4 regions of the Streptomyces sp. V4I23 genome follow, and region 2 is predicted to be linked to each of the others. Evidence: riboswitches for the same ligand, from Rfam matches in the RefSeq annotation. Region 2 holds a riboswitch; each other region holds the start of a gene.

Region 1 (7,008 bases), 1.4 Mb from region 2:
TCCCCCGGCGCCGCGGCGGCAGCGGCAGCCGATGCGGCTCCCGGATCGGGCTGCCGGTCGTCCGGCACCGACGCGTCCTCGCCCCCGCGGTCCGCCCGCACCGACGGGCCACCGGCGCCCGTCTCGGCGGCGGCGGACGGCGGCGCGTCCGCGCGAGCGCGGGGGGCTGTGCTCGACGCCGCCGAGAGCGCGTCCGCCAGCGCGCCCATCTCGACGTGGACCACCGCCACCGGCTTCGCCGGGCTCGTGGCCGCCGCGTCGCGCAGGGCGACGGCCAGCACCTCGCCGTCGCCCGACTCCGTGACGCCGTTCTCACCGACCCACGGGATCGCCGTGACGACGACGGCGTCGCACGCGTCGTCCTCCAGCGCCCGGGCCAGCGCTGTGCGGAAGTCCGCCGGCGTGGCCTCGGTCGTGAGGTCGAGCGGCGGCAGCGGGCGCAGCCCCTCGGTGAGGCAGGCGTCGTACGCGAGGAGCCCGAGAGACTCGGAGTTGCCGAGGATCGCGACTCTCGGCCCGGCCGGCAGGGGCTGGCCCGCGAGCAGCAGCCCCGCGTCGATCAGCTCGGTCACGGTGTCGACGCGGATCACGCCCGCCTGACGCATCAGCGCGCCGACCGTCGCGTCCGGCATCCGCGTCACCGGCACCGCGTGCCCGGGCGGCGCGCTGCCGCTGTGCCGCGCGCCCTTGACGACGACGACCGGCTTGACCGCCGCCGTGCGCCGGGCGAGCCGGGTGAATTTGCGCGGATTGCCGAGGGACTCGAGGTAGAGCAGGGCGACGTCGGTGCCCGGGTCCTCGTACCAGTACTGGAGGAAGTCGTTGCCCGAGACGTCCGCGCGGTTGCCGGACGAGATGAACGACGACAGCCCCGCGCCGCGCCGGTGCAGACCCGCGAGCAGCGCGATGCCGATCGCGCCGGACTGGGTGAACAGGCCGATGCGCCCGGGCGCGGGGGACTCGGGGGCGAGGGAGGCGTTGAGCCGGACGGTGTCCGCGGTGTTGATGATGCCGAAGGCGTTCGGCCCGATGATCCGCATGCCGTACGAGCGGGCCTGGCGCACCAGTTCGCGCTGGCGCTCCCGGCCGGCCGCGCCGCTCTCGGCGTATCCGGCGCTCAGGACCACCAGGCCCTGGACGCCGTGCTCGCCGCAGTCGGCGACCACCTCGGTCACCCGCTCGGCGGGGACGGCGACGATCGCGAGGTCGACGGGCTCCCCGACCTCGCCGACCGAGCGGACGGCCGGAACGCCCTCCACCTCGGTGCGCCCCTCGGGGAAGGCGCGGTTCACCGCGTACACCCGGCCGGTGAAGCCGGCGCCCAGGAGGTTGCGCAGGGTGGTGCGGCCGACGCCGCCGGGCCGGCGGCCCACGCCGATCACCGCGATCGAGCCCGGCGCGAGGAGGCGCTGCACGGAACGGGCCTCGGCCCGCTGCTCGCGACCGCGCTGCACGGCGAGGGACTCCTCGGTCGGCTCGAGGTCGAGGGTGAGGTGGACGGAGCCGTCCTCGAAGCTGCGCTTCTGGGTGTACCCGGCGTCCCTGAACACCTTGATCATCTTGTTGTTGGCGGGCAGGACCTCGGCCGCGAACCGCCGGATGCCGCGCTCCCGCGCCACGGCGGCGATGTGCTCCAGCAGGGCGGAGGCGATCCCGCGCCCCTGGTGGGCGTCCTGGACGAGGAAGGCGACCTCGGCCTCGTCGGCGGGAGCGCTGGCCGGGCGGCCCTGTGCGTTGATCCGGTCGTAGCGGACGGTCGCGACGAACTCGCCCCCGACCGTCATCGCGAGCCCCACCCGGTCCACGTAGTCGTGGTGGGTGAAACGGTGGACGTCCTTGTCGGACAGGCGGGGGTAGGGCGCGAAGAAGCGGTAGTACTTCGACTCGTCGGAGACCTGCTCGTAGAAGCTGACGAGCCGGTCGGCGTCCTCGGTGGTGATGGGCCTGATGCGCGCGGTGCCGCCGTCGCGCAGCACCACGTCTGCTTCCCAGTGATCGGGGTAGGCGTGCTCCGACGAGGTCTGCATGGGCCAAGCGTACGGCCCAGTCACGGGTCGCGTGGGTGGTTGTGGACAGGCACCCTGAGAGGGCTCCGCGGGGCCCGTGACCACCATCCGGACGCCGACGGAAGCACGCCGGAGCGCATGAGAGACTGGTCTAGACAACTCGTTGAGACTCGAAGGGCAACACCATGGCTGAGCGTCGCGTCAATGTCGGCTGGGCCGAGGGCCTTCACGCCCGCCCCGCTTCCATCTTCGTTCGTGCCGCGACGGCCGCCGGCGTTCCGGTGACGATCGCCAAGGCCGATGGCAATCCCGTCAACGCCGCCTCCATGCTGGCCGTGCTGGGCCTCGGCGCGCAGGGCGGCGAGGAGATCGTGCTGGCTTCCGACGCGGACGGCGCCGACGCCGCGCTGGACCGCCTGGCCAAGCTTGTGGCCGAGGGCCTCGACGAGCTGCCCGAGACGGTCTGACCCTCCGACGCGATTCCGGCACTCCGGCCCGTCCGGCGGGCGCGCGAGAACCACGGCGAAGCCGCGGCGTTCCACGACTGAGGAACCCGCGGCTTTATCCGTTCCTGCTCCGTCTCGGCACAAAAGAATTCCGGCGAGCCGAAAGCAGGGCCCCGAGAAGACTCTCGAATAAACCCTTCTTGTATACGGCTCGATTGTTAATTACGGACGCTCGCAATGTTTACGGAATGTTGCGAAGTCCTCACCCGGTCCGGGCGTCGCAGCCGGTGCGCGGCCGCCGCCTTTTCCACGTGGAGTGCCGTGAGGGCCCGAGCCCTTTCCACGTCCCCGCGCGCCACCGCGTCCACGATCGCGCCGTGCTCGGCCCAGGACTCGACGGGCACGGCCGGCTGGTCGACGGCGTACATCCAGGCGATCTTGTGCCGCAGCTGGGTCAGCAGGGCCGTCAGCCCCGGACTGCCGCAGGCCTGCGCGAGCGTCTCGTGGAACCAGGCGCCCAGGGAGCGCAGGTCCTCGCCCTGCCCGCGGCGTGCTCTCTCCTGACCGAGCCTCACCAGGCCGCGCAGCACCTTGAGATGGGCCTCGGTGCGCCGCTGGGCGGCACGCGCGGCGCCGAGCGGCTCCAGCAGCATGCGGATCTCCAGCAGGTCGGCCGCCTCCTGCTCGGTGGGCTCGGCGACGTGCGCGCCGGCATGGCGGCGGGTGACGACGAAGCCCTCCGACTCCAGGGTCCGCAGGGCCTCGCGGACCGGGACGCGGGAGACCCCGTAGCGGCGCGCGAGGTTCTCCTCGGTGAGCCGGCTGCCCCGCTCGAACACACCGGAGACGATGTCGTCGCGGATCGCTGTGCATACAGAGTGCGCGGGAATGCGCATGTCCGAACCTCCGCTTTGATCCGCGCGAAACGCAGCCGATTGACTCGTGTCCGGTGACTCTATTCCAGTCCACGGGATTTTCCGATGGCCGACCGGAATCCATGGATATCTTTTGGCCGGAAACGACGTAATACGATCCCCGCGTCGCGCGTCGCCGGACCGCCGGAGACGGCCCGCGGCGCGAGAAACCTGCCGTCGGACACACCCGAGGCCCACGGCTCACATCCGGCCACAGGCAGAGGGACGGCCGCGGAGACCGCAGCACAGCCGCCCCCGGCAGCGCCAGAAACCGGCCGTGGGACACAGCCAGGGCCGCCAGGGATCCCGCCGACCGGGCCGGCGGGACCGCCTCGCGGTCGGGACGAGCGGTGCCGGACGCCGAGCGCGGTCGGCGGCAGGGGCGTCCGCCGAGCGGTACGCGGCGTGCAGCCGAACGCACCGGCGGCGGACGGTGAGGCTGCCGGGCGTCGGAGGCACCGTCGCCGAAGCGCGAAGACCCCCGGCGTACGCCGGGGGTCTTCGCGAGGACGCCGGGTCAGACGCTTACGCCGCGGGCGCGCAGATACGCGATCGGGTTCATGTCGGAGCCGTACTCCGGCGAGGTCCGGGCCTCGAAGTGGAGGTGCGGTCCGGTCGAGTTGCCGGTCGAGCCCGCGAGGCCGATCTGCTGGCCGGGCATCACCCGCTGGCCGACCGAGACATTGATCGACGACAGGTGGCCGTACTGGGTGTACGTGCCGTCGTTCATGCGCAGCACGATGTTGTTGCCGTACGCGCCGCCCCAGCCGGCCTCGACGACGGTGCCGGCGCCCACGGCCACGACCGACGTGCCGGACGCGGCGCGGAAGTCGACGCCGGAGTGGCTGCCGGAGGACCACAGGGACCCGCCGGCCTGGTAACCGGTGGTCACGAACGAGCCGGCGACGGGCAGCCGGAAGGAGTTCAGGCGGCGGCGCTCGGCCTCACGGGCGGCGCGCTCCTTGGCCTCGCGGGCCTCCTTCGCGCGCGCCTCGGCCTTGCGCTTCGCCTCGGCCTCGGCCTTCGCCTTCGCCCGGGCCTTGGCGGCCGCCTCGGCGGCCTCCTGCTTCTGGGCGGCGGCCTGGTCGGCGATCTCGTCGGCGATGGACCCCATGGAGACGATCTGGGTGAGGCCGGTGTCCTCGACCGAGGGCTCGGCGTCGGCGGCGAGCGCCGGGGAGGCGAGGCTTCCGATGACGCCGGTGGTGGCCAGAGTCGCGACGCCGGCGATGTTCCGGCTCCTGCGCGTCAGACGGCTCGGGGCACGGTGCTTCCCGGTGGCACGGGTGAACGCCATGAAAAGGCTGGTCCTTTCCTTCCTTCTCGCCTACCGGGTTAGCTGACGGGTTCGGAGCAGGAAGGTCTCCTACGGGCCCCTCCGCGCGGGCGAAGGCGTCCGATTCACCCCAGGGGACTGGGTCCCCGGCTCCCCGGGCTCGCGCCTGAAGGGGACTCGGCGATGACTGTCCGATGCCGCGGGTGCGGCGTGATCCAGGCGGACAGCCGGACCGACGCTAGGCAGGTCATCCGTCGATCACCAAACGGACAGCGCCTTTTGTAGCGCATGCCACAGGGCAGACAGGCCATCTCCCCAACAAGCCGGACATAGCACGGAACCCCGGCATACGACTCGAAGCCGGGGTTCCGTTTGGATGCATCGCACCCGTTCTGTGCGCCTCTTCTGATGCGCGGCTTTCGATCAGCCGCTGACGACGGTCACTTCACCGATCCCGAGCGCCCTGACCGGGGCCTCGATCTGCGCCGCGTCGCCGACCAGCACCGTGACCAGACGGTCCACGGGGAACGCGCTGACCACAGCCGCGGTCGCCTCCACCGTGCCCGTCGCGGCCAGGCGGGCGTACAACTGCGCCTGGTAGTCGTCCGGGAGGTGCTGCTCGACCTGGTCGGCGAGCGTGGCCGCGACCGACGCCGCGGTCTCGTACTTCAGGGGGGCGACGCCGACCAGGTTCTGCACGGCGACGTCGCGCTCGGCGTCGGTGAGCCCCTCCGCCGCCAGCGTGCGCAGCACCGTCCACAGGTCCTGCAGCGCGGGGCCGGTGTTCGGCGTGTCCACGGAACCGCTGATGGCCAGCATCGAAGCACCCGAGCCGTCCGGGGCGGACAGCAGCACCTGGCCGAAGGCCCGTACGCCGTAGGTGTAGCCCTTCTCCTCGCGCAGGACGCGGTCGAGCCGGGAGGTCAGCGTGCCGCCCAGGCAGTACGTGCCGAGCACCTGGGCGGGCCAGACGCTGTCGTGGCGGTCGGGGCCGGTACGGCCGATCAGCAGCTGCGTCTGAACGGCGCCGGGGCGGTCGACGATGAACACCCGGCCGGTGTCGTCGGCCGTGATCGCCGGCACGGGCCGGGTGGGCGCCTTGTCGCCCGTCCAGGCCCCGAGGGTCTCGGCGAGGACCGCGTCCACATCGATCCCGGAGAGGTCGCCGACGATCACGACGGTCGACGTGGACGGCCGAACGTGCGCCTCGTAGAAGGCCCGTACGGCCGCGGAGTCGATCCTCGCCACCGTCTCCTCGGTGCCCTGGCGCGGCCGGGACACCCGCAGGGACGACGGGAAGAGCTCCTTGGAGAGCTGCTTGGCCGCGCGGCGGGCCGGGTTGGCCATCTCGTGCGGGATCTCGTCGAGGCGGTTGCGGACGAGCCGGTCGACCTCGCCCGCCGCGAAGGCGGGGGCGCGCAGGGCGTCGGCGAGCAGACCGAGCCCCTTGGGCAGCCGGGATGCGGGGACCTCCAGCGAGACACGGACACCGGGGTGGTCGGCGAGCGAGTCGAGCGTGGCGCCGCAGCGCTCCAGCTCGGCGGCGAAGTCCTCGGCGCTGTGCTTGTCAGTGCCCTCCGAAAAGGCGCGGGCCATGATCGTGGCGACGCCGTCGAGGCCCTCGGGCTCCGCCTCCAGGGGCGCGCCGAGGAGGATCTCCACGGCAACGACCTTCTGGCCGGGGCGGTCGCAGCGCAGCACGGTCAGCCCGTTGTCCAGGGTGCCGCGCTCGGGGGCCGGGAAGGCCCAGGGCCGGGCGGTGCCGGGGGTGGGCTGCGAGTGGAAGTCCATGGTCACGGCAGCGTCGCTCACTGGTCCGCCCCCTTGTGCTCGTCGTTCTCGTCGGCCGCCGCGGCCTCGTCGCTGATGTCGCTGTCGTCGGCGGAGATGGGCTCGTAGACCAGGACGGCCCTGTTGCGCGGGTGCAGCCTGGCCTCGGCGACCGCCTGCACCTCCTCGGCGGTGACGTCGAGGACGCGCTGTACGGCGGTCAGCGCCAGCTGCGGGTCGCCGAACAGGACGGCGTAACGGCACAGTTCGTCGGCACGGCCGGCAACGGTGCCGAGGCGGTCGAGCCATTCGCGCTCGAGCTGGGCCTGGGCGCGCTCCATCTCCTCGGGCGTCGGGCCCTCGGCCGCGAACCGCGCGAGCTCCTCGTCGACGGCGGCCTCGATCTGCGGAACCTCGACGCCGCCGGAGGTCTTGACGTCCAGCCAGCCGAGCGACGGGGCACCGGCCAGGCGCAGCAGCCCGAACCCGGCGGCCACGGCCGTCTGGTCGCGGCGCACCAGGCGGTTGTGCAGCCGCGAGGACTCGCCGCCGCCGAGGACGGTGAGCGCCAGGTCGGCGGCGTCGCACTCGCGGGT
Region 2 (7,008 bases):
GAGGAAGTCGACGCGCGGCTGTATCAGCACGTCGCCGCGTACGAGGCCGGGGAGCTGCTCGGCGCCTGCGAAGTGGAGGCCGATGGAGTCGGCGCCGGCCCTGGGCTTGACCGCGTACGCGTCGGAGGCGGGCAGCAGGCCGAGGTCGTCGAGCCGGTCCACCGTGGGGATGACCGGGTACCCGGCCCTGGTGAGGTCCAGCAGGTACTGCTTGCCCGCCATGTCGCCGCGTGCGGTCAGCGGGTTGTAGATCCGGGCGCCGGTCCTTATCGCCTTCTCGCGGAAGGCGTCGTACGCGTCCTGGTAGTGCAGGACGGGCCCGCTGTTGCGCACCACGACGCCGTCGAAGCCGTCCATCAGCGCGGCCGCGTCCGCCGGGTGGGCGAGGGCGAGGTCGAAGTCCTCGCGCAGCCGTGAGGACAGGTGGATGTCCTCGTCGCAGTACCGCCGCCCCTTGGCCGGGTAGGCGAGGTCGGTGACGTACAGCAGGCGGGGCCTGGCGGACACGGGGCGGCTCCTGAGTTCGGTTGACCGCAAAACTACCCGGGTCCGGTCACAGGCGGTGCAGCAGGACCTCGGTCAGCACGCCGTCCGCCGCCCGCGCGGTCATGTACGTGTGGTGGGGCTGTCGCCTGCGGTCGGTCGGGGAGCCGGGGTTGAGGAGCCGCAGGCCGCCGGGGGCCGTGGTGTCCCACGGGATGTGGCTGTGGCCGAAGACCAGCACGTCGAGGTCCGGGAACCTCTCGGCGCAGCGCCGCTCGCGCCCGGCGGCGGGGCCCGTCTCGTGCACCACGCCGAACCGGAGACCGCCGAGCTCCGCGCGGGCCACCTCCGGGAGCCGGGCGCGCAACGCTTCGCCGTCGTTGTTGCCGTACACGGCGAGGAGGCGGGCGGAGCGGTCCTCAAGGAGGTCGAGGGTCGCGGTGTCGACCCAGTCGCCGGCGTGGATCACCACGTCGGCCTCCTCGACACGGGCCATCACCTCGTCGGGCAGGCGGCGGGCGCGGCGGGGCACATGAGTGTCGGAGATCAGCAGCAGTCGCATGCCTCCAACCTTCCCGCTGCCGGCGCCGGGCGGGCACACGGCCGCGCCGGGCGCCGCACTGACGTGATGTCAGAACAGGCGCCCGGCGCGATTCCGTCTGCAATCGAAGCCGCGAATTGCGGGGCTACGGTCAGTACGGGCCGTTCACGTTGTCGATGGAGCCGTACCTGGCGGCGGCGTAGTTGCACGCGGCGGTGATGTTCGCGACCGGGTCGTAGCTGTCGAACGGCGTGCCGGGCACGTGGTAGGCCCGGAACGTGGGGTCGATCACCTGGAGAAGGCCCTTGGAGGGCGTTCCGTTCACCGCGTTGATGTCCCAGTTGTTGATCGCCCGCGGATTTCCGGAGGACTCGCGCATGATGTTCCGGTGGATTCCCTCGTAAGTTCCGGGAATTCCGTGCTTGGCCATGATGTCGAGCGATTCCTTGATCCAGCCGTCGAGATCGTTGGAATACGTCTTGGCCTTGGCGGGCTTCGCGGCCGGGGCCTTCTTCGCCGCCAGGGCGGTGCGGGCCTCGGAGCGGTCGGCGCGGCCGGCGTCGGCGGCGCGGTCCGCAGGCTTGGCCTTGGCGCCGATGGTCAGCTTCAGGCCGGGGCGGATCAGCGCCGGGTCGGCGCCGATGTTCCGGCGGTTGTCGTTGTAGAGCTTCTTCCAGCCGCCGCTGACGGAGTGCTCCTCGGCGATCTTCGACAGGGAGTCGCCCGCGACGACGGTGTACGTCACGGGGGCCTTCTTCGCCGCGGCGGGCGCCGTGACGGCGGTCTTCGCGGTCGCGGCCTGGGCCGGCTGCGCGGCGGCGGTGGTCGCGCCGAACAGCGGCAGGGCGAGCGCGGCGCCGCCCGTGCCCGCGGCGACGAAGCCGCGGATGAGTCGGCCGGACTTCGGACGGCGGTGGTGCTTACCCTTTGCAGGCATGACGCATTCCTCTCCGTCGCCTGCGAGGTGAGCTGTCGGGTTCGGGCTGGAGATGCCCGGTCGCATGGTCGGTGCGACTTCACCCCGAGCCGTTCCGGTTTCCGGATCGGCGGCTTACCTGGGTCCCCCGCTCCTGCCGAACGTGAGTGCGTGGTCGGATTCCCGGACGGCGGCAGGATTCGGCGGTCCATCCGGATTGCGGTGACCGTAAGCGAGAGCAGCCCGGCGGAACAAGCCCTGAATTCACAACCGCAATGCGAGACCGGAGAAAAGAGACGGAAATGACCTTCCTCATTTTCTGTCGGGAACTCAACTTTCCTTCCACGCAAGGCGTCTGCGACGCCTGCCCGACATCCCGGGCATTCCGTCACGTGACCGACGTCACGAAACAGGCAACAAGGAAAAGCAGTCGCACACTTCATACGCAAACGGACATACCGGCAATGAAAGAGAAACGCCCCATACCGGAAAGTCCGACGCTCTATTGAGTGCCAATAGTCCGTTTTCTTCTGTATGTAATGGCATCGCCCGCTTCGGGTACTCGGGCGTGGTGGCCGGACGCGCGGCGCCGCCCGTACGACGGCCGCAGGCCGCCCACCGGAGAGCAACGCGGGAGGACACGATGCGCGCACTGACATGGCAGGGCCGGCGGGACGTCCGGATCGAGACCGTCCCCGATCCCCGCATCACCGAGCCGAAGGATGTGATCGTCCGGGTGACGTCCACCGGCATCTGCGGTTCGGATCTTCACCTCTACGAGGTCCTGGGCCCGTACCTCGATCCCGGCGACATCCTCGGCCACGAGCCCATGGGCGTCGTGGAGGAGACCGGTCCCGAGGTGACGGCCCTCTCGGCCGGCGACCGCGTCGTCGTGCCGTTCAACGTCTCGTGCGGTGAGTGCTTCATGTGCGCCCAGGGCCTCCACTCGCAGTGCGAGACGACCCAGGTGCGGGACCGCGGCATGGGCGCGTCGCTGTTCGGCTACACGAAGCTGTACGGGCAGGTGCCCGGCGGGCAGGCCGAGTACCTGCGGGTGCCCTTCGGCGACACACTGCCGGTCAAGGTGCCCGAGGGGCCGCCGGACGAGCGTTTCGTCTACCTCTCGGACGTGCTGCCGACGGCGTGGCAGGCCGTGGAGTACGCGGACGTACCGCCCGGCGGGTCGCTGACCGTGCTCGGCCTCGGACCGATCGGCGACATGGCCTGCCGCGTGGCCCTGCACCGGGGCGCCGGACTCGTCATCGGCGTCGACCTCGTCCCCGAGCGTCTCGACCGGGCCGAGGCGCGTGGGGTGACGGTCCTCGACCTGCGCGAGCACGACGAGGTCGCCGACGCGGTCCGCGACCTGACGGACGGCCGCGGCTCGGACGCGGTCATCGACGCCGTGGGGATGGAGGCCCACGGCGCACCGGTCGCCAAGGCGGGGCAGTGGGCGACCGGTCTGCTGCCCGGACGCGTGGCCCGGCGCGTCATGGAGCATGTCGGCGTGGACCGGCTGGAGGCGTTCTACACGGCCATCGACGCGGTACGGCGCGGTGGCACGATCTCCCTGGTCGGGGTCTACGGCGGCATGGCGGATCCCGTGCCGATGCTCACCCTGTTCGACAAGCAGATCCAGCTCCGTATGGGGCAGGCCAATGTCCGGCGCTGGGTGGACGACATCCTTCCGCTGCTGACGGACGCCGATCCGCTCGGCGTCGAGGGCTTCGCCACGCACACGTTGCCGCTGGAGAAGGGCCCCGAGGCGTACGCGACGTTCCAGGCCAAGGCCGACGGCATGGTCAAGGCCCTGCTGAAGCCCTAGCGAGGCCGAAGCCCTGGCGACCCGGGCTCCGCGCGGCCGGGTCGCGCCGGGCGGCTCAGCTCTGGCAGGCGGGGCACCACACGGAGCGGCGGCCGCCCGTGCGGCCCGAGCGCAGCGGCCCACGACAGCGCGGGCACACCGGGTCGCGGTCGTCCCGCCGTCCGGTGAGCCAGGTCCGCCGGGGCGGCACGCGCGCGGCCGGGACCGCGGACCGCAGGACCCGGCCCATCGCGGCGTGGACGCGGCGCAGTTCGGCCTCGTCCACATCACGCGCGGGGCGGCCGGGCGCCACCCCGGCGCGCCAGAGGATCTCGTCGCTGAGGAGGTTGCCGAGCCCGGCGAGCACCGACTGGTCCATCAGCACGTTCTTGACGGCGCCCCGCCGCCCGGCGACACGCTCGAGGAACGTGTCCCGGGGCAGGCCGAGAGCGTCGGGCCCCAGGTCGCCGAGGACGTGTCCCACGGCCTCGTCGCTGCCGGCCAGGTGGACGCCCTGGAGCTTGCGTTGGTCGCGGTAGTGCAGCCTGCGGTCGTCGTCGAGCGTGAGCACGATCCGGTCGTGGTCCGCCACGGGGTCGTCGGGCGCTGCTGCCAGCAGCAGCCCCGTCATCCCGAAGTGCCAGACGACGCGGGGTCCGTCGGTGGGTGCGACGAGCCATTTGCCGTGCCTCCAGGGCTCCCCCAGCCGCTGCCCCTCCAGTTCCTTCCGCAGCCGCCGCACGGTCACCCCGCGCAGCACGCCCGGGTCGCGCACGTCGACCCTCCGGATCCGCCGGCCCGTGCCGCAGGAGCGCAGCACCTCGCGGAACCCTTCGACATCCGGCAGCTCGGGCATGTCCTTCTCCCTCATCGGCCGCCCCCTGGACGACGCGCCCCGCGGCATGCGGCGCGACCCCTGCCGGGTACCCGCCGCATGGCCGCCCTCCCAGCGGAGGGCCCGCGGGCCGGGGCGCATCCGGGGTGAACCGGCCACCGCCACGCTCCCCCGCGTCCGTAAACGGGTCTCCCGCGGCCTGCGCACGGGCGGCCTCGGGCGCGGCCGGGCGCTGCTGAGGCGGGGGGCGGGGGCGACAGGCCGCCGGCCTACTGGGAGGGCCGCGCCTGGCACGATGTGAGCGGCGACGAGCTCAACCGGCATCTGCGCCGGCTCGCGGGCCGCCCCTCACCAGCAAGGACTTCCGGACCTGGCACGCCACCGTCCTCGCGGCCGTGGCGCCGGCCGTGGCGGCGCCCGCCGCGAGGACGTCGCAGGCGGCCCGGCGGCGCGCGGCCCCCGTGCCGTGCGGGAGGCGGCCGACCACCCGCGGCCCGCGTCAGCGGAAGTCCCACGGCGCCGGTGCGTCGCGCACGAGGATGCGGCGGCCCGTGACCCGGTCGGGGGCGAGGACGATCCACAGGTCCCGCTCGCCGCCCGCCCACGGCGCGCTGTACGCCTGCCGCTCCAGCTCTTGTACGGCGTCCTGGTCCGTGACCGGCCGTGCCGCGCCGACGATCAGGACACTCCAGCCACGGCTGAACGCCTCGTCGATGTGGTCCACCTCGAAGGCGATCTCCTCGCCCGCCACCTGACCGGGCCGTGCCTCCCGGGAGGTCCGGAAGGCCACCTCGCCTTCGGCGACCAGGTAGTTGACCGGGAGGATGGCGGGCCCGTCCCGGCCCGCGACGGCGATGCGCCCCACCCCGTGCGTACCGAGCAGCGCCCAGCACTCGTCCTCGGCCAGCTCCACCAGTTCGGGCCGGCGCGCGGCGCGCCCCGAGCCGGGCGGCGCGTCCGCGCCGCCTCCGGTCAGGGCGGTGACGGTGGTCTCCAGGGCGTCGGCCAGCCGCAGCAGGAAACCCATGCCCGGGGTCGCGGTCTGCTCCTCCAGGTACTCGATGTACCCGGGCGCGGATCCGGCCCGCAGCGCGACGTCCTCGCGGGACAGGCCGAGCTGCTGCCGGCGGGCGGCCACCCGGCGGCCGATGTCGCCCTTCGACGGCCCCGCGGCCGGGCCTCCCGTCTGCGGTTTCTCGGGCATGGTGGCACCTTCCCAGGTCGGCGTTCCCGGTGCGTCTCGCGCCTCGCGCCCACGGTAGTCAGGCGCCCGGCGGGCCGCACGGCGACGACGCCCGGCGCGCCGCCCCGCCGCGACCGGCCGGGGCGGCTCGGAAATACTGGGGTCGAGGACCTGTACGCAGGTGGAGGTGGAGCCATGACGCCGAGGACCGGTGCGGGATGAGACACCGCTGCGTCGCCGACCTGATGACACCCGAGGCGGTGAGCGTCCAGCGCGGCACCGTCTTCAAGGAGATCGCCCGGCTGCTCGACGAGTTCGGCATCACCGCCGTGCCCGTGATCGACGACGACGGCCGGCCTGTCGGTGTCGTGTCCGAGGCGGATCTGCTGCGCCGGCACACCAGCGGTACCGGCTCCGACACGGCCGAGGGGCTGATGACGAGCCCCGCCGTGGTCGCACGGCCGGAGTGGAGCGCGGTGGAGGCGGCCCGGGTGATGGAGGACCGGCACATCAAGCGGTTGCCGGTGGTGGACGGCTCGGGCCAGTTGATCGGGGTGGTGAGCCGCAGCGACCTCCTCCAGCTGTTCCTGCGGCGGGACCGGGCCATCCAGGAGGAGATCGTGGAGGACGTCCTCGGCGGCACGCTGGGCGTGTCCCCGGCGGCCGTCACCGTCCAGGTCGACGAGGGCCGGGTGACGCTCAGCGGGACGCTGGACCGCAAGAGCCTGGTGCGCGTGGTCGTTCGCCTGTGCCAGAGCGTCGACGGCGTCGTGGACGTGGTGGACCGCCTCTCCTTCGCGGACGACGACACGCGCGCGACGTGAGCCGGCCTGATGCAAAAGACCTGCCTGATCCAAAAGACCGGCCTGATCCAGAAGAGAGGACCTAGTCGACCGGGAACGGCAGCACGCAGGACGTGCCCGGCTCCACCGACACCGTGCGGTCGGTGAGGCGTACGTCGATCGGGGACTCGTCCGAGTCCGGTACACCGATCTCCAGTTCCCCCGGCCGCATGCGCACGCGCACGCCCCAGTGCCCGTGGTAGCGGATGGAGAAGCCGTAGTCGGGGAGTTCCGGCGAGTGGACGGGGTCGAACCAGAGCGCCCCGCTGCGGGTCTCCATCCCGGTCAGGCCGCGCTGCACGAGGTCGAGCGTGCCGGCCATGGCGCCCAGGTGCACGCCCTCCTCGGTGGTGCCGCCGTGCAGATCGGCGATGTCGCCCTCCAGCGCCTCGCGGCAGTACTCC
Region 3 (7,008 bases), 4.1 Mb from region 2:
GTCGGATTCCGTACGACGACTTTCGAGTACGAGAATGCGGTGCGCGAGCAGGGCCGCTCCAAATGGAGCTTCGGGAAACTGCTCAACTACGGCCTGGACGGACTGCTCTCCTTCAACAACAAACCGCTGCGAGCCGCGATCTATCTGGGAATGCTGCTCCTCGCGGTCGCCATGGCGTACGCGGCGTGGATCGTCGGTGTCGCCCTGGTGAACGGCGTGGACACCCCCGGGTATGTCACCCTACTCGTGGCGGTCATCGCGCTCGCCGGCGTGCAGATGCTGATGCTGGGGGTGGTCGGCGAGTACGTCGGCCGCATCTACTACGAGGTGAAGCGGCGTCCGCACTTCCTGGTGAAGGCGACCAACGCCGGCCTTCCCCGACGGGACGACGAGCGGAACAGGCGCGCGGGGGAACTGGTAGGGAAATGACGGTACGGGGCCAGATCGTCAGGTTCGCCCTGGTGGGAGCGGTGAACACCGGGACGTACTACGGCCTGTACCTGGTGCTGCTGACCTGGCTCCCGTACGTGGCGGCGCATGTCGTCGCCTTCCTGCTGAGCATGGTCGGCTCGTTCTTCCTGACCTCGTACTTCACGTACCGCACGCGGCCGACGTGGCGGAAGTTCCTGCTCTTCCCGCTGACCAACGCGGCGAACTTCGTGGTGACGACGAGCGGGGTGTACCTGCTGGTGGACGTGCTCCACTTCGGCAGCCGGTACGCCCCGCTGATCGCGGCGGCGGCGGCGATCCCCGCCACGTTCGTGGTCTCCCGCACGATCATGCTCCGCCCGGACAGCCGCCGTGAACCCGCTCCGGAGCCGGAGCGGGTCCGTACGTAGGGCCCGGCCTCCCCGCCGCATCCCCACCGCCTGGCGAATCGTTTGGCGAATCAGTGGCCCACGCCACTCCGACTGCCTACCATCGATCATCGCAAGGCCTTGTGCGCCCACCCGTCGCCCGACCACCACCCCTCAACGAGGTGCTGCGCACCACCCTTCATATGCACATCACGCCGGGAGGCCCCTTTGCACCGCCGTCGTCGCACCGCGCTCGTCGTCTCCGCGATCATCGCCGCCGCGCCCCTCCTCGCCGCCTGCGGCAACGAGGCACACCCCGGGGCCGCCGCCGTCGTCGGCGGGCAGCGGATCGAGGTGTCCACCGTCCAGGCCGAGGTCAAGGACGTGCGCGACGCGCAGCAGGCGTCACCGCAGGCCGCCCAGCTGATCAAGGACACCGGGCAGCTCGGGCGGGCCAAGCTCTACGACCTGATCGTGGACAGGATCGTGGAGAAGGCCGCCGCCGACGCCGGGGTCAAGGTCACCCGCAAGGAGATCCAGGACGCGCGGGCCGCGCTCACGGAGCAGTCCGGCGGGCAGGAACAGCTGGCCGCCATGTATCTGCAGCAGCGCGGAGTCGCCCCCGGCCGGCTCGACGAGGTCGTGCGCCGTGACGTCCTCGTGAACAAGCTGGCCACCGCGCTCGGCGTGACGAACGGCCCCGAGGGCCAGGAGCGGATGAACGAGGTGTTCACCGCCGCCGCCAAGTCGCTGAAGATCGACGTGAACCCGCGCTACGGCGCCTGGGACGACACCAAGCTGGAGCTCGGCGCCTACAAGGCGCCCTGGATCACCCAGGTCTCCAAGGACGCGGAGGCCGTCGAGGCCGGTGCCTGAGCCGAGGTAGGTTCGAGGGGTGACCGAACCTGTCGACGCCGGCCGTATCGTCCTGCTGACCGCCAGCCACCGCGTGGCGCCCGGGCTGCTGTCCTGGCCGGCGTGGCAGACGCTGCACGCCGCCGACCAGGTGCTCTGCGCCGACGCCTCCCACCCGCAGCTGCCGTACCTGCGCGAGGCGGGTGTCGCCGTCGAGCAGGCCACGCCGAGCGCCCGGGAGCTCGTCGACGCCTGTGCCGGAGGGCGCACCGTGGTCGTCCTCGCCTCCGGCGAAGGCGACCGGGCGCTGACCGACGGACTGGCAGGCCTCGGCGGTTCCGGCCAGGTCCGGATGCCGGACCTGGAGCTGCTGCCCGGCTCGTACGACCTGCCCGGCGCGCGGCTGCTCGACCTCGTCGAGGTCATGGACCGCATCCGCCGCGCCTGCCCCTGGTCCTCGCAGCAGACGCACAAGGGCCTCGCCAAGTACGGCATCGAGGAGGCGTACGAGCTCGTCGAGGCCATCGAGGACGGCGACCGCGCCGAACTGCGCGAGGAGCTCGGCGACGTACTCCTCCAGGTCGTCTTCCACGCGCGCATCGCGGAGGAGGATGCCGAGGCGCCGTTCTCGATCGACGACGTCGCCGGCACCATCGTCGAGAAGCTGATCCACCGGCATCCGCACGTCTTCGGCGACGAGACCGCCGAGACGCCGGAGGAGGTCAAGGAGCACTGGCTGCGCACCAAGGCGATCGAGAAGCAGCGCGCGTCGGTGACCGACGGCGTCCCGCTCGGCCAGCCCGGCCTCGCGCTCGCGGCCAAGCTCGCCTCCCGGGTGCGGACGGCAGGACTGGACGCGCCGCCGCCGGCCGGCGAGGGCATCGGGTACGAGCTGCTGCACCTCGCCGTACGCGCCGAGGCGGACGGCGTCGACCCGGAGGCGGCCCTGCGCGCGGCGGCCCGCGCCTACCGCGACGCGATCCGCGCGGCGGAGGGGCGCAGCGGCCCGGATACCGTCGGGGTGTGAACGACCCGAACACCGCGCCCGAACTCTTCACCTGGGAGTTCGCCACCGACCCGTACCCCGCCTACGCCTGGCTTCGCGAGCACGCGCCCGTGCACCGCACCGCGCTGCCCTCCGGGGTGGAGGCATGGCTGGTGACCCGGTACGCGGACGCGAAGCAGGCGCTCGCGGACCAGCGGCTGTCCAAGAACCCGGCGCATCACGACGAGCCCGCGCACGCCAAGGGCAAGACGGGTATCCCGGGCGAGCGCAAGGCCGAGCTGATGACGCATCTGCTCAACATCGACCCGCCGGATCACACACGGCTGCGCCGCCTGGTGTCGAAGGCGTTCACACCGCGGCGCGTGGCGGAGTTCGCGCCGCGCGTGCAGGAACTGACGGACCGGTTGATCGACAACTTCGCTGCAAAGGGGAGCGCCGACCTCATCCACGAGTTCGCCTTCCCGCTGCCCATTTACGCCATTTGCGACATGCTGGGCGTTCCCCGCGAGGACCAGGACGACTTCCGCGACTGGGCCGGGATGATGATCCGTCACGGCGGAGGTCCGCGCGGCGGTGTCGCCCGCTCTGTGAAGAAGATGCGGGGATACCTGGCCGAGCTGATCCACCGCAAGCGGAACGACCCGGGGGACGACCTCATCTCGGGGCTCATCAAGGCGTCGGACCACGGCGAGCACCTGACGGAGAACGAGGCCGCCGCGATGGCGTTCATCCTTCTCTTCGCGGGCTTCGAGACGACGGTCAACCTCATCGGCAACGGCGTGTACGCCCTGCTGCGCAATCCCGTGCAGCGCGAGCGGCTGCAGAGCTCGCTCGCGGCCGGCGAGAGCGCCCTGCTGGAGACCGGCGTGGAGGAACTCCTGCGCTACGACGGTCCCGTCGAGCTCGCGACCTGGCGGTTCGCCACCGAGGCGCTGGACATCGGCGGACAGCGGATCGCGGCCGGCGACCCCGTGCTCGTCGTCCTCGCCGCCGCCGACCGCGACCCGGAGCGGTTCACCGAGCCCGACACGCTCGACCTGTCCCGGCGCGACAACCAGCACCTGGGATACGGACACGGCATCCACTACTGCCTCGGCGCCCCGCTCGCCCGGCTCGAAGGACAGACGGCGATCGCGACCCTGCTCAGGAGGATGCCGGACTTGCGACTTGCGGGCGATCCAGCCGATTTGCGGTGGCGTGGGGGACTCATCATGCGCGGATTGCGCACTCTGCCCGTTGAGTTCACCGCCCTCAGGGGCTGACGCAGCGTCAAGTCTGTGACTTTTACGTGATCTGCGCTGCATCGACTTGTGACTCACGTTCGAATGCGGCTACGTTCACCGTCGACTCGGCAGGCATCAGCAGGCCGCACAGTCCCCAGTAGTCACGCGAAAGGCAACCGCATGCGCTCCGGGAACGGACGTCACCGCCGCCCCCGTCAGGCTCCGGCCATCGTCGTCGCGGCAGGGGTGACCGGATCCGCCATCGCGCTCCCCCTGCTCGGCGCGGGCTCCGCCTCCGCCGCCGACGCGGCCACCTGGGACCGCGTCGCCGAATGCGAGAGCAGCGGCATGTGGAGCGCTGACCTCGGCAACGGCTTCTACGGCGGGCTGCAGATGTCGCAGCAGACGTGGGAGGAGTTCGGCGGCACGGCGTACGCGCCGAGCGCCGACCTGGCGAGCCGTTCGCAGCAGATCGCGGTCGCGGAGAAGGTGCTGGACGCACAAGGGCCCGACGCCTGGCAGGTGTGCGCCCCGATCGCGGGGCTGACCAACGACGACGCCGCGACCGGTGTCGACCCCGGGGACCTCCTGCCCCTGCCGGACGAGAGCCCGGAGGCCGGCGCCGACACGAGGTCCGACACGGGTGAGCCGGCCGACTCCGACTCCGGTGACGCGGGCGCCGGCGACCCGGCCGCGGAAGCGCCGGACGGTTCGCGGGAGACCCCCGAGCCGGACGTCTCCACGACGCCCACGCCCGAGGACGGCAACGCGCAGGCGTCCCCGGTCCTGTCCGCCGGCACGGACGGTGCCGAGGCGTCCGACCCCGCGACCGGCGCGGGCAGGCACCGGGGCGAGCCCGCCCCCGACGATGCCGAAACGGGCATCGAGGATAAGGAGCGCGAAAGCGGTCGTCATGCCTCACGAGGTGACGCATCGGCACGTGACGGGGTGACAGAGGGCGCGTCCGACGGTACGTACACCGTCCGGCCGGGCGACACTCTGTGGGCCATCGCCGACGAGCGCGAGGTGCCCGGGGGGTGGGGCGCCCTCTACGAGGCGAACGAGAAGACTGTGGGCGCCGACCCCGATCTCATCCTCCCCGGTCAGAGCCTTGATCTCGGCCTGAACGGCGAGTAGTTCAAGCGGCGATTCGCCGGTATATGTCCGTTCTGTGTAAGTGAGACAAGGGTCTCTTTGCCGCAACTGGCCGATATCGCCCAGCAAATTCGCCCAAGCCATGCCCGACCTGCGCAAACGCCTCCCAAGTGGAGGGAAGTTCGGGCGATTTCTCCCCGATGTTCGACTTTGGACATCGGGGAGCGGTGTGTTTACGGTCGGAACCGCTCGCCACCGCGGGCACCGTCGACCGTCACGCCGAATCCTGCCGTCGGTCGGGGGGAACAGTCGTCGCTCAGTGCGCCGAAGGCAGGAGCGGGGGACCCAAGGTAAGTGCCGGTCCCGGCCGTCGATCACGACGGCCGAGAACGGCTGGGGGTGGAGCCGCGCGCATCGACGCGCGGCCGGGCAACTCTTCCGGCCCGAACCCGACAGCTCACCTCGCAGGCGTCGGTGAGGAGAAGCTCCATGCTGCGTTCCGGCAAGGCCAAGCACCGCCGCTCGTCGAAGACTGTTCGTCTCGCAACGCTCGCCGGCGTCGCCGGTGCCGCCATCGCGGCCCCGATGCTCGGCGCGACCTCGGCGTCCGCCGCCACCGCCTCCGAGTGGGACGCCGTCGCCCAGTGCGAGTCCGGTGGCAACTGGTCCATCAACACCGGCAACGGTTACTACGGCGGCCTGCAGTTCTCCGCCTCCACCTGGGCGGCCTACGGCGGCACCGCGTACGCCCCCTCCGCCGACCAGGCCTCCAAGTCCCAGCAGATCGCGATAGCCGAGAAGGTCCTCGCCGGTCAGGGCAAGGGCGCCTGGCCGAACTGCGGCGTGGGCCTCTCCAGCGCCCCCTACAACGGCGGCTCCGCCGAGCCGGCGTCGCAGCCCGCCGCCGAGCCGGCCGAGAAGCGTGCCGAGGTCCCGACCACCCGCTCCGAGCGTGCCGAGGCCCCCGCGCCGAAGAAGGCCGCGGCCACGTCGTTCAAGAAGGGCGACGGCGAGTACAAGGTCAAGGCCGGGGACACCCTGGGCAAGATCGCGGAGGCCGAGAAGGTCAAGGGCGGCTGGAAGAAGCTCTTCGACCTCAACAAGGACGTCATCGAGAACGCCGACGTCATCTACCCGGGCCAGCAGCTCCACCTGAGCTGACCGCCCGCCGTCCGCGGGCCCGCGGACGGGTTCCGAGCACCCCGGTCCGGCGCTGCTTCCCCCGTAAGCGCCGGGCCGGGGTTTCGGTCGTGAAGGGCCCCGAAGAGCCTTACTTACGGGTAGCTTGCGGGGGTTTTGTCCGGCAAGCCCAGCGTTCATGCCCTTTTTCGTCCCACGGGGCGGGCATCGGCCGGCCTTTGTCCCCGAGACGGTTAGGCTCTTGCCGCAAGGCCAAGCAGACCTCTGCACATTTCTCGCGTCACATCCCAGAAGGAGATGCTCGTGCCGTCCATCGACGTCGTCGTAGCCCGGGAAATCCTGGACTCCCGAGGCAACCCCACGGTCGAGGTCGAGGTTGGCCTCGACGACGGCAGCACGGGTCGTGCTGCTGTTCCGTCCGGCGCCTCCACCGGTGCGTTCGAGGCCATTGAGCTCCGCGACGGTGACCAGAACCGTTACCAGGGCAAGGGTGTCGAGAAGGCCGTCCTCGCCGTCATCGAGCAGATCGGTCCGGAGCTCGTCGGCTACGACGCCACCGAGCAGCGCCTGATCGACCAGGCGATGTTCGACCTGGACGCCACCGACAACAAGGCGTCGCTCGGCGCCAACGCCATCCTCGGTGTCTCCCTCGCCGTCGCGCACGCCGCCTCCGAGGCGTCCGACCTGCCGCTCTTCCGCTACCTGGGCGGCCCGAACGCGCACCTGCTGCCCGTTCCGATGATGAACATCCTGAACGGCGGCTCGCACGCCGACTCCAACGTGGACATCCAGGAGTTCATGATCGCGCCGATCGGTGCGGAGTCCTTCTCCGAGGCCCTGCGCTGGGGCACCGAGGTCTACCACACCCTCAAGAAGGTGCTGAAGACCAAGG
Region 4 (7,008 bases), 6.2 Mb from region 2:
CCCGAGTTCACCGAGCGCACCAGCTCGGGCACCCGCACCCTCGACCCGTACTCGAAGCTGCTCGACGAGCGGATCGTCTTTCTCGGTACCGCCGTCGACGACACCGCCGCGAACGACGTCGTCGCCCAGCTGCTGCACCTCGAGTACGCGGCCCCCGATCAGGACATCTGCCTGTACATCAACTCCCCCGGCGGCTCCATCAGCGCCATGACCGCGATCTACGACACCCTGCAGATCATCACCTGCGACATCGCCACCACCTGCCTGGGCCAGGCCGCTTCGACAGCCGCCTTGCTGCTCGCCGCGGGCACCCCGGGCAAGCGGTCGGCGCTGCCCGGCGCACGTGTCGTCGTCCAGCAGCCCGCCGTGGAGGAGCCGTTGCGCGGCCAGCCGTCCGATCTTGAGATCCACGCCGCCGAGTTGCTGCGCCTGCGGGAGCAGCTGGCGGCCATGCTCGTACGCCACACCGGACAGGGCGCCGAGCGCATCGCGGCCGATCTGGAGCGGGACAGGATCTTCGACGCCGAGGCAGCGAAGGGATACGGCCTGGTGGACCACGTCATCGGGAGCCGCAAAGCCTCGCCGGCCGGGGCGAGGTGAGCGAGGGATGCTGCTCCCGGAGCTGCCACCGCTTCCCGGGCTGACCCGCGCGGAGGCGGAGTTGATCGACAGGTATCTCGAAGTGGTCGATCTGCTGGGGCGGATCAATCCGTCCCGGGTCACCCACACCTACGGCGCGCTGCGCGCCGCTCAGGCACTGGTCGGGCGGGCGACCGCCCTGAAGGACGCCCTGACGCTGATGCACCTGCGCGGGGAGAACGAGGTCTACGCGGACACGCTCGCCGAGGCGCTGCGGATTCTCGACGGGGAACGCAGAGCGAACCGGGTGACCATGCCCCCGGTTTCGACGAGTTGACGGTCGATCCGCTGCTTTCCGCCAAGGGGGCCGCGGCTTTCGTACCCCGTTCGGTGGAGTTTCGGCGACGTTGTTCCGTGCCGCAGGAGTTGCGCCACGCACACCACCGATTTGGCGGAGTCGAACGGCTTCCGCGCTGGTACGACCATGATTCCGCGTCAGGCGAGGCGACCGCCAACATCCCTGTCCACCCGAACAGATCAGTCGTGATTGGCTTCACAAAAGCCGTTTCAACTCGGAAATCGGACATCCATGAGTGACGATCGCTGGGACGACAAGCCCCCGCCACCTTGACGGGGCGGTCCGGGCGGACGCTGAATCCTGCCGCCGCACCGGACGACTGGTCGACAGAAGTGCATCGGCAGGAGTGGAGGACCCGAGCAGCACGGGGTGACCGGTGATCCCGGTAGGCCCCTTGGGGTGAAGCCGCTTCGGCGGCCGGGCGTCTTCGCCAGTCCGAACCCGACAGGTCACCCTTCACAGGCGGCTGACGAAGGGTTGCGCATGACTGCGCAGATGCATGTCCCGTTCCTGCTCACACGTGCGGGCGCCGTATCGGCACTGACCATCGCCGCCGTCGGCGGCACGCTCCTCGCTCCCGGCACCGCCCCCGAGGCCCACGCGATCACCAGCTACGCGAGCAAGGCACTCAAGGTCGCGGCATCGAAGAAGGGGTCGCCGTACAGATTCGGCGCCGTAGGCCCGCACCGCTTCGACTGTTCCGGGCTGACGCAGTACTCGTACAAGAAGGCCGGCAAGAAGCTGCCGCGCACCGCTCAGCAGCAGTACAACCGTACGCGCCATGTCTCCGCCTCCCAACGAAAACGCGGTGACCTGGTCTTCTTCCATTCCGGCGGCTACGTCTACCACGTGGGCATCTACGCCGGCCGAGGGCGGATCTGGCATTCGCCGAAGACGGGCGACGTCGTGCGGCTGGCCAAGATCTGGACCAGGGGCGTCTCGTACGGCCGGGTGCGCTGACGGCCCGCCTTCCGGCTGCCCCGCCTTTCCGGCTCCCCGGCGGCGGCCCCGCGCCTGAGAATCGTCCGCACCCACCATGGTGCGACGGACCGGTGCCGGTCAGTGTGCCAGCGGCTGGACCAGCAGGGTCGCGCCGAGCGTGGTGAGCGCGCCGCCCGTGACTCCTTCCACGGCACGCGTGGTGCGCGGCCTGCGCAGCCACCGGCCCAGCCGGTCCACCAGGAGGGCCACCGCCGGGAACCAGATCAGCGCCAGGAGGACGACGATCGCGGCCAGCAGCAGGGTGCGCGGCAGCACCGCCGCGCCGTCGGGCACGAACTGCGGCAGCAGGCTCAGGAACAGCACCGGCGCCTTCGGGTTGAGGACGTTGGTGAGGAAGCCCTGCCGCAGGCCGCGCCCGACGCCGTGGGAGGGCGCGGCGCCGTCGGGGGCGGCGGGCCCTTCGAGCGGGCGCAGCGCGGAGCGCACAGCGCGCAGGCCCAGCCACAGCACGTAGATCCCGCCGGCGATCTGCAGCGTCCGGTAGAGCACGGGCACCGCCACCAGCACCGCGGCGAGTCCCGCCACGGCCAGCGCGGTGTGCACCAGCAGCCCGCCCGCCACACCGACCGCGCAGGCGACGCCCGCGCGGCGCGAGGCGAGCGCACTGCGTACCACCACGGTGAAGTCGGCACCCGGCATGGCGACCATGCCCGCGGCGACACCGGTGAAAGCGATCAGGTGTGCGTCCATGCCCTCCAGCCTGCCGTCTCAGTGCCTTCAGCGTGTATGGGGAATATCCTGGGTCAGCCAAAAGCAATGCTTAAGGGGTGCGATGTACGACCCGACCCGGCTGGCCGCCCTGGTCGCTGTCGCGGAGGCCGGTTCCATCACCCGCGCCGCGGCCCGCCTGGGTTACACCGCCCCGGCGCTCTCCCAGCAGCTGGCCAAGCTGGAGCGCGAGGCCGGAGCGCCTCTGCTCGTGCGCCACCACCGCGGGGCGCGGCTCACGGCCGCGGGTGAGCTGCTCGCGGAGCGGGCGCGCCGGGTGCTGGACGAGATGGACCGGGCGCGGCACGAGCTGGCCCGGCTGTCGGGGCTCGCGGGCGGCCGGCTGCGGGTGGCCACCTTCACCACGGTCGGCATCCACCTGCTGCCCCCGGTGCTGAGCGCCTTCCGGCGCGCCCATCCGGATGTGGACCTGACCGTCGCCGAGTACGAACCCCCGGATGGGGTCACGGCAGTGGCGCGCGGCGCCATGGATCTCGCGCTGACGCATGCCTACGAGCCCGCCGATCCGGCGCCGCCCCCGCCGGGGGTGGTCGTGGAAACGCTGCTGGTCGAGGAGCTGGTGCTCATCACCGCTCCCGGGCACGCCCTGGCGGGCGGATCGGGGCGGCTGCCGGTGAGCGCACTCGCCGGGCAGCCGCTGATCAGCAGCGCTCCGGCGCATCCGCCGCGCAAGGGAGTGGAGGGTGCGCTGGCCGAGGCGGGGGCGACGCCGGCCGTGGTGTGCGAGTCGCCCGGTTACGCGCTGGTGTGCGCCCTGGTGACCGCGGGGATAGGGGTGGCGGTGGTGCCGGAGATGGTGGCGGCGATGTCCGCCACGCCGCTGCAGGTACGGCAGTTGGAGCCGGCGGCCTTCCGCCGCACGATCTCTGTGGCGCACCGGGGAGAGGAGTCGGGGCCGGCGGCGCAGTCGCTGCGGGCTCTCCTGCGGAGCTCGTTCGGACGGGCGGGTCAACAGGGCACTGCGGCCAGGGTGTGGTGAACCCGGGCGCGGATCAGCCCTTCACGGGTACGGTCCACGGCAGGGCGATCCACACGGTCTTGCCGCCCTCCTCGGTGGGTGTCACGGAGAGCCGCCCGCCGTACTGCGCGGTGAGACTGCGGATGATGACCATCCCCCGGCCGTTGTCCTGTCGGACGGCGGCGGGCAGCCGGCGCGGCCAGCGCGGGTGGCTGTCGGTGACGCCGATGCACAGTCGCTCGTCCCGTTCGAGGCGCACGTCGACGGTGAAGGTGGGCGACTGGCCGAAGGTGTGCTGCACTGCGTTGGTCGCCAGTTCGGAGACGATCAGCCGCAGGGTGTCGACGGCGTCGGTGCCGTCCGGCAGACCCCATCCGCAGACGACATCGGTGACATATCTCCGGGCGGCGGAGACCGATGCCGGATCGCTGGGCAGAGTGACGGATGCTTCTTGACGGTCTGCCATGGCGACGCTGTCCCTTTCCCACCGGGCCGGGCTCCGACTCGTAGCGGATGACACGCGAGGACGGCCACGGATTGCGCTTCGGCGTCAGACTGCCACTTGTCGTCAGGCCGGTGCGGCAATCCACCAAGATACGTGCATATCTGTCGCTCAAAGCGGTGAAGTCTGCGACGAGAGACCGTATTTGGGGACGGACCGCACGCTCCGGACCGGCTGTTCTCAGCCCCGCGGCGCGGAGGCGATGATCGTCGCGACGGCCGTGTCGACCTGCCGGGCGGTCAGATCGGCGCGGGCGGTGAGCCGGATGCGCGAGATGCCGTCCGGCACCGACGGGGGCCGGAAGCAGCCCACGACCAGACCTGCCGTCCGGCAGTCCGCCGCCCAGCGCAGCGCCGCCTCCGGGGAGGGCGCCTGCACGGACACGACGGCCGCGTCCGGCCGCGCGGCGGTCAGTCCCGCGTCCGTGAGCCGCCGGTGCAGCACGGCCGCTACCTCCCGCGCCCGGCCGGCGAGCTCCGGTTCGCGGCGCAGCACCCCGACGGCGGCGAGCGCGCCGCCCGCCGCGGCCGGTGCGAGTCCGGTGTCGAAGATGAAGGTCCTGGCCGTGTTGACCAGGTGCGCGATCACCCGCGCCGGGCCGAGGACCGCGCCGCCCTGGCTGCCGAGGGACTTGGAGAGGGTGAGGGTGGCGACGACTCCGGTCGCGCCGGCCAGTCCGGCGGCGTCGAGCGCGCCCCGGCCGCCGTCGCCGAGGACGCCGAGGCCGTGGGCGTCGTCGACGAGCAGGGCCGCGCCGTGTTCGCGACAGGCTGCCGCGAAGGCGGGCAGCGGCGCGGCGTCGCCGTCGACGGAGAACACCGAGTCGGTGACGACGAGGGCGCGGCGGTCCGGGTGGGCGCCGAGGGTCTTGCGTACGGCGTCGGGGTCGGCGTGCGGGACGACCGCGGTCTCGGCACGGGCGAGCCGGCAGCCGTCGACGATGGAGGCGTGGTTGCCCGCGTCGGACACGACGAGGGCGTCGCGTCCGCCGAGGGCGGTGACGGCGGCGAGGTTGGCCGCGTAGCCGGAGGACAGGACGAGGGCAGCCTCGAAACCGCAGAACGCGGCGAGTTCGCGTTCCAGCTCGGCGTGGAGCGCGGTGGTGCCGGTGACCAGGCGGGAGCCGGTGGCGCCCGCGCCCCAGCGGCGGGCGGCGTCGGCGGCCCCGGCGGTGACCTCGGGCCGGCGGGTCAGTCCCAGGTAGTCGTTGCTCGCCAGATCGAGCAGGGGCGAGTCGGCGGCGCGTGGCCGGAGCGTGCGCACGAGGCCCGCACGCTCGCGACGGCGCGCCTCGTCGTCGATCCAGTCGAAAGGATCCTGAGTGGCCTGCGGCATGAGGGGTCCGGTCCTTTTGTAGGCAGCGCACAGACCTTAACCGCGTGCGGGCCGGGTGCGGATGTGGCCATGCACACACCTCAATCCGCCGCTGTTGTGGGGTTCCTCCTTGGCCCGGGCGGCTGCCGTGGGTAAGGATCAGCGCCATGGACCTGCTGAACACCCTGGTGGAGAAGGGGCTGCGGCGCGAGCTGCCGACCCGTGAAGAAGCGCTCGCCGTACTGGCGACCTCCGACGACGATCTGCTCGATGTGGTGGCCGCGGCCGGCAAGGTGCGCCGCCAGTGGTTCGGACGGCGGGTGAAGCTCAACTATCTGGTCAACCTGAAGTCCGGCCTGTGCCCCGAGGACTGCTCGTACTGCTCGCAGCGGCTCGGGTCGAAGGCGGAGATCCTCAAGTACACCTGGCTGAAGCCGGACGAGGCGTCCCGGGCCGCGGCCGCCGGCGTCGCGGGCGGCGCCAAGCGGGTCTGCCTGGTGGCGAGCGGGCGCGGCCCGACGGACCGGGACGTAGACCGGGTGTCGAAGACGATCGAGGCGATCAAGGAGGAGAACGAGGGCGTCGAGGTGTGCGCGTGTCTCGGTCTGCTCTCCGACGGCCAGGCCGAACGGCTCCGCGAGGCGGGCGCCGACGCGTACAACCACAACCTGAACACGTCCGAGGGGACGTACGGGGACATCACGACCACGCACACCTACGCGGACCGCGTGGACACGGTGAACAAGGCGCACGCCGCGGGCCTGTCCGCGTGCTCCGGTCTGATCGCCGGCATGGGCGAGAGCGACGAGGACCTGGTGGACGTGGTCTTCGCCCTGCGCGAGCTGGACCCGGACTCGGTGCCGGTGAACTTCCTGATCCCCTTCGAGGGCACCCCGCTCGCCAAGGAGTGGAACCTGACCCCGCAGCGGGCGCTGCGCATCCTGGCGATGGTGCGCTTCGTCTGCCCCGACGTCGAGGTGCGTCTCGCGGGCGGGCGCGAGGTCCATCTGCGCACGCTGCAGCCGCTCGCGCTGCACCTGGCCAACTCCGTCTTCCTCGGCGACTACCTGACCAGCGAGGGCCAGGCGGGCAAGGCCGACCTGGAGATGATCGCGGACGCCGGCTTCGAGGTGGAGGGCACCGACACGACGACCCTGCCCGAGCACCGCGGGGCGGTCGGCGGCTGCGGTTCGGTGTGCGGCGACGACGAGGGCTCGGGCGGCTGCCACGACGCGTCCGCCGCGGCGGAGGCGGAGGCCGCTCCGTCGGAGGTCCCGGCGGCCCGTACGGACCTGGTCGCCGTGCGCCGCCGCGGCGCCGGGACGGACCTCGCGCCCAATGCGTGAGTTCACGCCCGGCGAGCTGCGTGCCCTGGACCGCGCCCACGTCTGGCACCCGTACGGTCCGATGCCCGGCCGGGAGGAGCCGCTGGTCGTCGAGTCCGCGGCCGGGGTGCGGCTCAGGCTGGCCGAAGAGATCCACGGGCAGCGCGAGTTGATCGACGGCATGTCGTCGTGGTGGTCGGCCGTGCACGGCTACAACCACCCCGTCCTCAACGAGGCGGCG

The links. A riboswitch is a leader RNA that binds a small molecule or an ion and turns the genes downstream of it on or off. The one in region 2 is predicted to bind cyclic di-AMP.
Positions count from the first base shown of each region.
Region 1: linked by a shared signal. The riboswitch ahead of QFZ82_RS11415 (M23 family metallopeptidase) and the one ahead of QFZ82_RS05130 (LysM peptidoglycan-binding domain-containing protein) in region 2 are both predicted to bind cyclic di-AMP.
Region 3: linked by a shared signal. The riboswitch ahead of QFZ82_RS23915 (transglycosylase family protein) and the one ahead of QFZ82_RS05130 (LysM peptidoglycan-binding domain-containing protein) in region 2 are both predicted to bind cyclic di-AMP.
Region 4: linked by a shared signal. The riboswitch ahead of QFZ82_RS33595 (C40 family peptidase) and the one ahead of QFZ82_RS05130 (LysM peptidoglycan-binding domain-containing protein) in region 2 are both predicted to bind cyclic di-AMP.

Region 1 is NZ_JAUSZW010000004.1:2,045,873-2,052,880, forward strand. Features, by position in the region: gene QFZ82_RS11400 (GNAT family N-acetyltransferase) at 1-2,027, opposite strand, end outside; gene QFZ82_RS11405 (HPr family phosphocarrier protein) at 2,192-2,473, shown strand; gene QFZ82_RS11410 (GntR family transcriptional regulator) at 2,671-3,348, opposite strand; gene QFZ82_RS11415 (M23 family metallopeptidase) at 3,884-4,663, opposite strand; cyclic di-AMP (ydaO/yuaA leader) riboswitch at 4,677-4,835, opposite strand; gene QFZ82_RS11420 (M16 family metallopeptidase) at 5,066-6,433, opposite strand; gene QFZ82_RS11425 (pitrilysin family protein) at 6,451-7,008, opposite strand, start outside.
Region 2 is NZ_JAUSZW010000004.1:621,076-628,083, forward strand. Features, by position in the region: gene QFZ82_RS05120 (hypothetical protein) at 1-507, opposite strand, end outside; gene QFZ82_RS05125 (metallophosphoesterase) at 554-1,045, opposite strand; gene QFZ82_RS05130 (LysM peptidoglycan-binding domain-containing protein) at 1,176-1,961, opposite strand; cyclic di-AMP (ydaO/yuaA leader) riboswitch at 1,966-2,156, opposite strand; gene QFZ82_RS05135 (zinc-dependent alcohol dehydrogenase) at 2,584-3,765, shown strand; gene QFZ82_RS05140 (Fpg/Nei family DNA glycosylase) at 3,821-4,600, opposite strand; gene QFZ82_RS05150 (pyridoxamine 5'-phosphate oxidase family protein) at 5,079-5,783, opposite strand; gene QFZ82_RS05155 (CBS domain-containing protein) at 5,981-6,586, shown strand; gene QFZ82_RS05160 (glycoside hydrolase family 65 protein) at 6,648-7,008, opposite strand, start outside.
Region 3 is NZ_JAUSZW010000004.1:4,742,500-4,749,507, forward strand. Features, by position in the region: gene QFZ82_RS23885 (glycosyltransferase family 2 protein) at 1-429, shown strand, start outside; gene QFZ82_RS23890 (GtrA family protein) at 426-839, shown strand; gene QFZ82_RS23895 (SurA N-terminal domain-containing protein) at 1,026-1,673, shown strand; gene QFZ82_RS23900 (nucleoside triphosphate pyrophosphohydrolase) at 1,693-2,679, shown strand; gene QFZ82_RS23905 (cytochrome P450) at 2,676-3,920, shown strand; gene QFZ82_RS23910 (transglycosylase family protein) at 4,062-5,018, shown strand; cyclic di-AMP (ydaO/yuaA leader) riboswitch at 5,289-5,462, shown strand; gene QFZ82_RS23915 (transglycosylase family protein) at 5,466-6,137, shown strand; gene eno (phosphopyruvate hydratase) at 6,414-7,008, shown strand, end outside.
Region 4 is NZ_JAUSZW010000004.1:6,858,040-6,865,047, reverse strand. Features, by position in the region: gene QFZ82_RS33605 (ATP-dependent Clp protease proteolytic subunit) at 1-600, shown strand, start outside; gene QFZ82_RS33600 (hypothetical protein) at 608-916, shown strand; cyclic di-AMP (ydaO/yuaA leader) riboswitch at 1,219-1,417, shown strand; gene QFZ82_RS33595 (C40 family peptidase) at 1,421-1,897, shown strand; gene QFZ82_RS33590 (LysE family translocator) at 1,997-2,629, opposite strand; gene QFZ82_RS33585 (LysR family transcriptional regulator) at 2,712-3,647, shown strand; gene QFZ82_RS33580 (ATP-binding protein) at 3,661-4,092, opposite strand; gene QFZ82_RS33575 (8-amino-7-oxononanoate synthase) at 4,309-5,463, opposite strand; gene bioB (biotin synthase BioB) at 5,610-6,788, shown strand; gene QFZ82_RS33565 (adenosylmethionine--8-amino-7-oxononanoate transaminase) at 6,781-7,008, shown strand, end outside.